2 linked regions of the Streptacidiphilus rugosus AM-16 genome follow. The protein of the gene in region 1 interacts with the protein of each later gene in a pairwise test. Links are inferred from orthologs where the notes say so. Each region holds a gene or a part of one and is shown on either strand. Other genes may lie near its edges.

Region 1 (5,406 bases):
GGGCCCGAGCGAGATCGTCAAGGCGAGGGCCAGGTTCTCGGTCTCCGGGCAGCGCGGCAACGACGCGAACACCCTGTACGGCATGGCCGACAGCATCAACACCGGCGACCAGGCCTTCCAGGGCATCAAGGCCGCCTACGAGTTCGACCCTGACACCGAGCAGTACGAACTGGTCGACCCGATGCAGTACGCCCGCTGGTACCCCACCCTCGCCCCGCTGCCCGACGGCAAGGTCCTCGCCGTCTCCGGCCTGGACGACACCGGCACGGTGCTCAACGGCCAGAACGAGATCTTCGACCCGGCGACGAAGTCCTGGTCGCCCGGCCCCACCCGCTACTTCGCCACCTACCCCGCGCTCTTCCTGACCGCGCAGGACAAGCTCTTCTACTCGGGCTCCAACGCCGGTTACGGCAACCCGAAGAAGGGCCGCACACCCGGCCTGTGGGATCCGACGACCAACAGCTTCCAGGTCGTGCCGGGCCTGGCCAGACCCGACCTGACCGAGACCTCCTCCTCGGTGCTGCTGCCGCCCGCACAGAGCCAGAAGGTGATGTTCCTCGGCGGCGGCGCCCCCGGCGAGTCCGCCGTCTCCACCGACCGCACCGCCGTCGTCGACCTCGCCGCGGCCGCCCCGCACTACGTGGCGGGCCCCAAGCTGCCCGGCGGGCCCACCCGCTACCTCAACAGCGTGATCCTGCCGAACGACACCGTGCTCACCACCGGGGGCTCCAGCGACTACCGGGGCAAGCGCGGCAGCGACATCCTCAAGGCCGACATCTACCACCCGGACAGCAACAGCTTCACCCCCGCCGCCGACCCGACGGTCGGCCGCGACTACCACAGCGAGGCGCTGCTGCTGCCCGACGGGCGCGTGGTCACCCTCGGGTCCAACCCGCTCTTCGGCAACAAGCAGGACGTCGGGCCGCAGTTCTTCGAGCAGCGCATCGAGATCTACACGCCCGCCTATCTCTACCAGCGAGGCGCACGGCCGAGCGTGAGCTCGGGGCCGCAGCAGCTCCGCCGGGGGCAGACCGCCGCCTTCGGCGTCTCCTCGCCAGACGACATCGGCGCGGTCCGGCTGATGCGTCCCTCCTCCGTCACCCACGCCACCGATGTGCAGCAGCGCAGCATCGCCCTGCCGTTCACCCGCACCGCGGACGGCTCCGGCCTGCGGGTGAAGGTGCCGACGAGCAGCGGCCTGGTGCCACCGGGCTGGTACATGCTCTTCGCGGTCAGCAGGGCGGGCGTCCCGTCCATAGCCCGGTGGGTGCAGGTCCTGTGAGCCGCCGGCTGCTGGCCCTGGTCCTGGCGGTGGCCGCGATGGCGGCCGGGGTCGTCGGATACGCCGTACTGCGCGGCTCCCCTACGGCTCCGGGGGCGCCGGAGGCCGTGAGGGCACAGTCCGACGACTCCACGGCCGACGGATCGGCGGCCGGCTGGTCGACGGTCTGGCGCGACGACTTCGACGGCCCGGCCGGGGCCGGTCCCGATCCGCGAGGCTGGATCGTCGACACCGGCACCGGCTATCCGGGTGGCGCACCGCACTGGGGCACGGACGAGGTCCAGCGCTACACCGCCGACCCGGCCAACCTCCGGCAGGACGGCCAAGGCCATCTGCTGATCACACCCCTGCGCGACGCCGCCGGCGGTTGGACCTCGGCCAGGATCGAGACCCGGCGCAGGGACTTCCGCCCGGCGGCGGGCTCGGTCCTGCGGATGGAGGCACGGCTCAGGCTCCCCGACGTGACGGGCCCCCAGGCGCTGGGCTACTGGCCCTCGTTCTGGGCCCTGGGCTCCGGCGAGCGCACCGATCCGAACGCCTGGCCCCGCATCGGCGAGTTCGACGTCGTCGAGAACGTCAACGGCGACGACACGGTGCGCGGCACCATGCACTGCGGAGTGGGCCAGGGCGGTCCCTGCAACGAGCGGGTGGGCCTCGGCGGCACGACCCCGTGCCCCGGCGGCACGTGCCGGACCGCCTTCCACACCTACGCGGTGGAGTGGGACCGCAGCCTGCCGGTGGAGGAACTGCGCTGGTACGTGGACGGCGTCCGCTACTGGACGGTCAAGGCCACCGACGTCTCGCCCGACGCCTGGACGGCGGCCACCACCGCGGGCGACTTCCTGCTGCTGAACCTGGCGATCGGCGGCCAGTTCCCCGACGCGCTGGCGCCCGGGGTCCGTACGCCGACGGCGGGGACGAAGCCGGGCGTGCCGATGGTCGTCGACTCCGTCGCGGTGCTGCAACGCGCGGGCAGCAGCATGAGCCCCGTCCCGACGTCCGCCGCGCTGCCGACGCTCACCGGCGACAAGGCCACGGCGCGGCTGCAGGACTTCGACTTCGGCTCCGCGATCACCCCGGCCACCCGCGTCGCCGTCCGCTACCGGGCGTCCGAGGCCGTCAAGCTGGAGCTGCGCGTCGACGACGCCGCCGGCCCGACCATCGGGGCACTCGACCTGCCGGCCGGCACGGGCACGGTCACCGCGGCGCTGCACGTGCCGACCAAGGGCGTCCACACGCTCTGGCTCACCCTGGTCGCCCCGGACAGCGCCGGGCGACTCACTCTCGCCGCGCTCGACTTCAGTCGCTGAGCTGCCAGTTGATCGGCTTCTGGCCGAAGTCGGCCAGCGCCTTGTCGATCTGCGAGAAGGGCTTGGTGCCCAGGAAGTGGCGGGCGGAGAGCGGCGAGGGGTGGCCGCTCTGGACGACGACGTGGCGGGAGGTGTCGATCAGCGGGAGCTTCTTCTTCGCGTAGCCGCCCCACAGCACGAAGACGACCGGCTCGGGGCGGGCGCTGACCGCCTTGATCACCGCGTCGGTGAACTTCTCCCAGCCCTTGCCCGCATGCGAGCCCGCCTCGTGGGCGCGCACCGTGAGCACCGCGTTGAGCAGCAGCACGCCCTGGTCGGCCCACTCCTGGAGGTTGCCGTGCTTGGGCGCGGTGACCTCGATGTCGGAGGCGAGCTCCTTGTAGATGTTGCGCAGCGACGGAGGGACCTTGACTCCGCGGCGGACCGAGAAGCACATGCCGTGCGCCTGGTTGTCGTCGTGGTACGGGTCCTGACCCAGCAGCAGGACCTTGACCTCGCTCAGCGGCGTCGACTCCAGCGCGGCGAAGACCTCGCCGCGGGGCGGGAAGACCTGCCCGGCCTCGCGCTCGGCGGCGACGAACGCCGCGAGCTCGCCGAAGTACGGCTGCTCGATCTCGCCCTGCAGGGCGTCGCGCCAGGACTCGGGCAGCACGAACTCGTCGGTGAGGGCGGGAGTGGACATGCGTGAACCTCCGGAGCCGGCCAGGGTCGGTCCCTAGCTCGTCGTCGTACCGGAAACGGTATCGCCCGCGACTGACACGGCGTTCCGGGTGACGTGGCCAGCACGCTGCAGGGTCACGGCGATGCCGTCGAGGACCTGGTCGAGGCCACGCCCGAACACGACGTCGGGGTCCGGGTGGTCGTCGGCGTCACGGACGTAGCGGGCCAGCAGCGGGTGCCGCCCCTCGGCCATGACCCGCTTCAGGTAGGGGCCGACGGCGCTGCGGTAGTCGTCCTCGCTGACGCCGGTGCGGCGGATCGTCTCGGCCTCGGCGAGCTCGCTCATCACATAGCCCCGCACATAGGCCATCACGGTCCAGCCGAAGCGCGCCATCTCCTCGATGTCGAGGCCGAGTCCGTCCATCGCGCCCAGCATCCGCTCGGTGTTGTCGAGCACGTTGGGACCGAGCGGCGGCCGGGAGCCGGAGACGCCGAGCACCCACTGGTGGCGCAGCAGCAGGGCCCGGTAGCGGACGGCGATGCCGCGCAGTTCGGCGCGCCAGTCGGGGTGCGGCGCGGGGCGCTCCTCGCCCTCGCCGCCCATGACCTGATCGGTCATCAGGTCGAGCAGGTCGTCCTTGGTCTCGACATAGCGGTACAGGGACATGGTCCCCACCCCGAGCTCGGCGGCGATCCTGCGCATCGACACGGCCTCGACGCCCTCGGCGTCGGCGATGGCGACGGCGGCGTCCACGACCGCCTCGACGCTCAGGGACGGCTGGGGCCCCCGCCCGGCGCTGCGCGTCCGGGCCCACACGGGGGTACGGGCTTCCGCCAAGGCGGCCTCCTCCACGACTGGTGCGTACATTGTACGCACCAGCGTTCAGCGGACGGCGGCCAGGTGGGCGAAGAGGACGACGTTGCCGGTGTACTCGTGCCTGGCCCGGTCGAAGCTCCCACCGCAGGTGATCACCCGGAGCTGCGCGCCGGGGCCCTGGCCCGGGCCGTAGACCTCCGCGGCTGGGAAGGCCGCCTTGGGATAGGAGCGCACCTGGTCCACGGTGAAGACGGCGGTGCGCCCGTCGAGACGGCCGACGTCCACCTCGGCCCCGGGCCGGACGGCGGCGAGGTTCCAGAAGACGGCGGGGCCGGTGGCGGTGTCGACATGCCCGACGATCACCGCGGTGCCGGCCTCCCCCGGCGAGGCGGAGTCGCGCAGCCAGCCCGCCGTGCGCGGCAGCGAGAACGGCGGCAGCTCGGCGGCGCCCTTGCCGTCCATGCCGAGGCCGAGCAGCGGCGCGGTCAACCGCACGGACGGGATGGCGAGCGAGAGCGGCGTCGATCTCGGCAGGTTCGCCGGCTGCGCCAGGGCCGTCCCGGCTCCCGTCGTCCGCCCCGTCGGCGTCACGGCGTCCGACCCGGGCCGCGCGGCCGGGCCCCGCCCGCCCGCGCCACCACCGCACCGCCCCGCAGGGACACCCCGCCGATCCCCCCGAGCACTCCCCCGAACGCGACGACGAGCAGCCCCGCCGACACCCCGCCCAGCACTGTCACCAGACGCCCCGTCACCCGCGCCCTCCCATCCCCGGCCCGGTCCTCGCCCCTGCCCACACCCGCCCCGACACCGACCCCGCGGCGGCCCCCACCCGAAGCGCCCTCCAGAGCGCCCGCCCCACGGCCACCCGACCGCTCCACGAACCCACCCGAGGACCGCCGCACGGCCTCCCCCACCCGCGCAGCCTCCACCGCACCACCGCCACCCGACCGCCGCACGGAGCGTGCTGCGGGTGCGGGGGTGGTCTCTGCCGTGCCCGGCACGGTGGTCCTCACCCCGGACACCGGCCGCCCTGCCGCGTTGCCGCTCTGCCGCGACGTCGCCGAGGCGCGAGCCGGGGATGCGGAGCCGCGCCTGGTGGCTGTCGTGCGGCCGCCGGGGTCACGCATCCGCGTCGGCGGCCTGCGTCGCCGGAGCCGCGGCGGGGCGGCGGCGGAGGACGAGCGCGGCGTAGGCGACGACCGAGGCCAGGATGAGGGCGACCGCGGCGTCGCGCAGCAGCGGGGACGGGGCCGCAGCCGCGGCGGTGGTCGTGGAGACCGTGCCCGGCGCGGCCGCGCCCGGGCGGATGGCGCGCCAGCCGCCGCCCGTGGCGGGGG
Region 2 (4,042 bases), 350 kb from region 1 along the record:
GAGACCGGCGAAGAAGCCGATCAGGCAGCCGGTCACGTGCCCGTAGACCAGGGCGAGGCCGATCACGACGAGCAGCAGCAGGTCGGGGACGGCGCCGGGCAGGCCGAGCCGGGCCAGGATGCTGACCTGGACGACCATCGCGAAGACGACGAGCGCCGCGGAGAGCAGGACGCGATTGATCCACATGGCGTCAGCCCTTCTTCTTCACATGGGCGGACGGAGTCGCCGGCGGGGTGGACGGCGACGGGTTGTTCGTGGGGGTCGGCGCCGGCTTCGGCGGCAGCACCGCGTAGCGCGGGTCGGTGGCCGGCGGCTGGACGACGACGCCGACCAGGTCCAGCTTGGTGAAGCTGACGAAGGGCTGGACCAGCACGGTCCTGGTCAGCTCGCCGGGGGTGTTGACGATCTGGGTGATGGTGCCGACCGGGACGCCGGGCACGAACGGCTTGTCGTTCTGCGAGCCGAAGGTGACCAGCCGGTCGCCGACCTTGACGCCGGCCTGGCCGTTGAGCAGCTCGACCCGCATCGGGGCGTCGCCCTCGCCGGTGCCGAAGCCGATCTCACCGCTGCCCTCCATCCGGGTGCCGACGGTGAAGCGCGGGTCGACCGCCAGCAGCACGGTGGAGCTGGTCGGCGCGACCGTGGTGACCCGGCCGACGAGTCCCTCGCCGTTGATCACCGTCATGTCGCGCTGGATGCCGTCGTTGCCGCCGACGTCGATGGTGATGGTCCAGGAGAAGTTCTGGCTGGCCCCTATGGCGGTCACCTGGGCGGCCTTGATGGTGTACTGGCCGGCTCCGGCCTCGCCCAGCAGCTTGGCCAGCTCGGTGTCGCGGCCCTTGACCAGGTCGGAGGAGGAGAGCTGCTGCTTGAGCAGTTCGTTCTGCTGCTCCAGCGTCCTGATCCGGTCGCCCTGGCTGCCGGAGTCGCGCAGCGAGTGCAGGCCGTCCGCGAGCGGCTTGACCATCCCTGAGACGCCGTTCTCGACCGGGCCGAAGACCGACGCGGCGGCGGTGCGCGGGCCGTTCATCGGCGAGTCGTCGCCGCCGCGGATGTCCACGGTGATCAGCGCGAACGCGACCGCCACCAGGAGGATCAGCAGGAGCCGGCTCTCTCGTGTGTCCCTCACGATTCTCGGCAGAGCCCTTCAGTCAGCGTGCGGTCAACGAGCAGTCAACGAACGTGGGAACGGCGGTCAGCGGCGCGGCTGGGCGTCCAGGACCTGCTGGAGGGCCTCGAACTCCTCCACGCACTTGCCGGAGCCGAGCGCGACCGAGTCCAGCGGGTTCTCGGCGATGTGCACCGGCATCCCGGTCTCGCGGCGCAGCCGCTCGTCCAGGCCGCGCAGCAGCGCACCGCCCCCGGTGAGAACGATGCCGCGGTCCATGATGTCACCGGCGAGTTCCGGCGGGCACTGGTCCAGGGTCGTCTTGACGGCGTCGATGATGCTGTTGACCGGCTCCTCGATGGCCTCGCGCACCTCGGCGGCGGAGATCACCACGGTCTTGGGGAGACCGCTGACCAGGTCGCGGCCGCGGATCTCGCTGTGCTCCTCCTTGTCCCCGTCGACGGGGTGGGCGGAGCCGATGGTCATCTTGATCGATTCGGCGGAGCGCTCGCCGAGCAGCAGCGAGTACTCCTTCTTGATGTGCTGGATGATCGCGTTGTCCAGCTCGTCGCCGGCCACCCGGATGGACTGGGCGGTGACGATGCCGCCGAGCGAGATCACCGCGACCTCGGTGGTGCCGCCGCCGATGTCGACGACCATGTTGCCGGTCGCCTCGTGGACCGGGAGGCCGGCGCCGATCGCGGCGGCCATCGGCTCCTCGATGATGTGCACCTGGCGCGCGCCGGCCTGGGCCGACGCCTCGATCACGGCGCGGCGCTCGACCCCGGTGATGCCGCTGGGCACGCAGACCACGACCCGCGGACGGGCCAGGTAGCGGCGGCGGTGGATCTTGAGGATGAAGTAGCGCAGCATCCGCTCGGTGATCTCGAAGTCGGCGATCACGCCGTCCTTGAGCGGGCGGATGGCCACGATGTTGCCGGGCGTGCGCCCGATCATCTTCTTGGCCTCGGAGCCGACCGCCAGGATGCCGCCGGTGTTGGTGTTCACCGCGACGACCGACGGTTCGTTGAGCACGATCCCTCGGCCCCTGACGTACACCAGCGTGTTGGCGGTGCCGAGGTCGACAGCCATGTCACGACCGATGAACGACATGTTGTTCGCCATGGGGATGCGGGGCCTTCCCGGAGCTCGCGGATGAGGGGGGCGACGGCGGCGGATGGGTAGGCGGATACGCCGACTCACTGGCCGTCAGCTACTGCGACCATGAACGATGCTGCCGCCCGGCAGTCACCATGGTAGCGACGGGACCTTCGTCGCCATTGTCCGTGCAGACGATCGGATATCCCGCCATTGGGACGCCGTGTGTCGAGGGTTGGGTTCCGTATGGCCGAGATTGATGCCGTGGGAATCCGGTGAAGAAAAGGTGCGGCTGCCCGCGACCGGCCTTGATCAGGCGCGACCGGGGAAGAAAATCTTGATCTCGCGCTCGGCGGAGGTCTCCGAGTCGGAGGCGTGGATGAGGTTCTCACGGGTGATGGTCGCGAAATCCCCGCGAATGGTGCCGGGGCCCGCCTCGAGCGGGTTGGTCTTTCCTGCGAGCAGCCGGATGCCCTCGATCACGCTCTCGCCCTCGACGATCATCGCGACGGACGGACCGGAGGACATGAAGCCCATCAGCGGCTCGTAGAACGGCTTGCCGACGTGCTCGGCGTAGTGCTGCTCCAGCGTCGCGGCGTCCAGGGTGCGCAGCTCCAGCGCGGCGATCCGCCAGTCGGCCTTCCGCTCGATCCGGGAGACGATCTCGCCGATCAGACCGCGGGCGACGGCGTCGGGCTTGAGCAGGACCAGGGTGCGCTGGGTCGAGGACATAGGGGACGGCTCCCGGGGATTTCGAGGTGGCGAGGACGCTCACCGTGATGCTACGCGATGTGATGATCGACACGAGACTACCCGAGCGCCCGCAGCGCGGACGCAGAGGGTACTGCCTGAGCCACTACCCCGATCCGGGCGGGGAATTCGCTCACAGTAACGACCGGAAGGGGCTGTTCCGCGGTGCCGCGGGGAGACCGGTCCGGCCGGATTCACTCCACCGGACGGCGTCGTCGAGGTGACTCCGCCCGGCGCGGACCCGCGTGTGCCGGAGCCGGCTCAGGCCTCGGCGAGCCTGGCGGCCTTGATCGCGTCGATCTTGCGGCCGTAGTGCACCGAGGCCCACCACAGCCCGGCGAAGATGACGCCCAGGCCGTACATCATCGACACGACCGCACCGCTCGCGATGAGGGCGAGCTGCAACCCCCACCCGATCGCGACCGCGCCCTTGCGCCCCAGCACTCCGCAGAGCAGCACGCAGAGCAGCATCGCCGCCCCCGACACCGACCAGAGCGTCGTGCCGGACACGTGCGAGAGCCGCATCGCGACGAGCGCGGCGAAGCCGATGACCATGGCTTCGCTGATCAGCGTGGAGGAGCAGAGGGTACGCACGGCGGTCAGTCTAGTCCGCCGTGCGCGGCCCTCCCCCGGCAGGGTCAGCGCTTGCCGAGCAGCAGCCTGGCCTCGCCGATCGTGATGATGGACCCGGTGATCAGCACGCCCGCGCCGCCGAGGTCGCCCTCCTCCTCGGCCAGGGTGACCGCCGCGTCGATGGCGTCGTCCAGGCGGGGCTCGACGTGCACCCGGTCCTGACCGAAGACCTCCGCGGCGACCTGCGCCAGCCGGTCGACGTCCAGGGCGCGCTGCGTCGAGTTCTGGGTGACCACGATCTCGGCGAGGACCGGCTCCAGCGCCTCCAGGACGCCGACGACGTCCTTGTCGCCACTCGGCGAGAAGACGCCGATCAGACGGGTGAAACCGAAGGACTCGCTGATCGCGTCCGCCGTCACCCGGGCGCCGCCCGGGTTGTGCGCGGCGTCCAGCACGATCGTCGGACTCCGCCGGACGACCTCGAGCCGGCCGGGCGAGCTGACGCCCGCGAAG

The links.
Region 2: the proteins of ung (region 1) and ndk interact in binary tests that used the Escherichia coli proteins (3 or more experiments, as listed by UniProt). The link is inferred for Streptacidiphilus rugosus AM-16 from one-to-one orthologs.

The regions. Positions count from the first base shown.
Region 1 is NZ_JQMJ01000004.1:2,954,178-2,959,583, forward strand. The notes cover bases 1,429-4,377. They hold ung (uracil-DNA glycosylase), read right to left. Parts: upstream 3,275-4,377; coding sequence 2,582-3,274; downstream 1,429-2,581. Other genes in these bases: BS83_RS22315 (family 16 glycosylhydrolase), read left to right, coding at 1,429-2,592; BS83_RS22325 (TetR/AcrR family transcriptional regulator), read right to left, coding at 3,308-4,090; BS83_RS22330 (class F sortase), read right to left, coding at 4,136-4,377. Also shown: radical copper oxidase GlxA, read left to right, coding at 1-1,282; more of BS83_RS22315, read left to right, coding at 1,279-1,428; more of BS83_RS22330, read right to left, coding at 4,378-4,660; BS83_RS22340 (hypothetical protein), read right to left, coding at 5,189-5,406. UniProt on the Escherichia coli protein: Excises uracil residues from the DNA which can arise as a result of misincorporation of dUMP residues by DNA polymerase or due to deamination of cytosine.
Region 2 is NZ_JQMJ01000004.1:2,605,671-2,609,712, forward strand. The notes cover bases 1,229-4,042. They hold ndk (nucleoside-diphosphate kinase), read right to left. Parts: upstream 2,939-4,042; coding sequence 2,519-2,938; downstream 1,229-2,518. Other genes in these bases: BS83_RS20920 (rod shape-determining protein), read right to left, coding at 1,229-2,221; BS83_RS20930 (DUF4233 domain-containing protein), read right to left, coding at 3,218-3,550; folC (bifunctional tetrahydrofolate synthase/dihydrofolate synthase), read right to left, coding at 3,595-4,042. Also shown: rod shape-determining protein MreD, read right to left, coding at 1-186; rod shape-determining protein MreC, read right to left, coding at 191-1,129; more of BS83_RS20920, read right to left, coding at 1,196-1,228. UniProt on the Escherichia coli protein: Major role in the synthesis of nucleoside triphosphates other than ATP. The ATP gamma phosphate is transferred to the NDP beta phosphate via a ping-pong mechanism, using a phosphorylated active-site intermediate.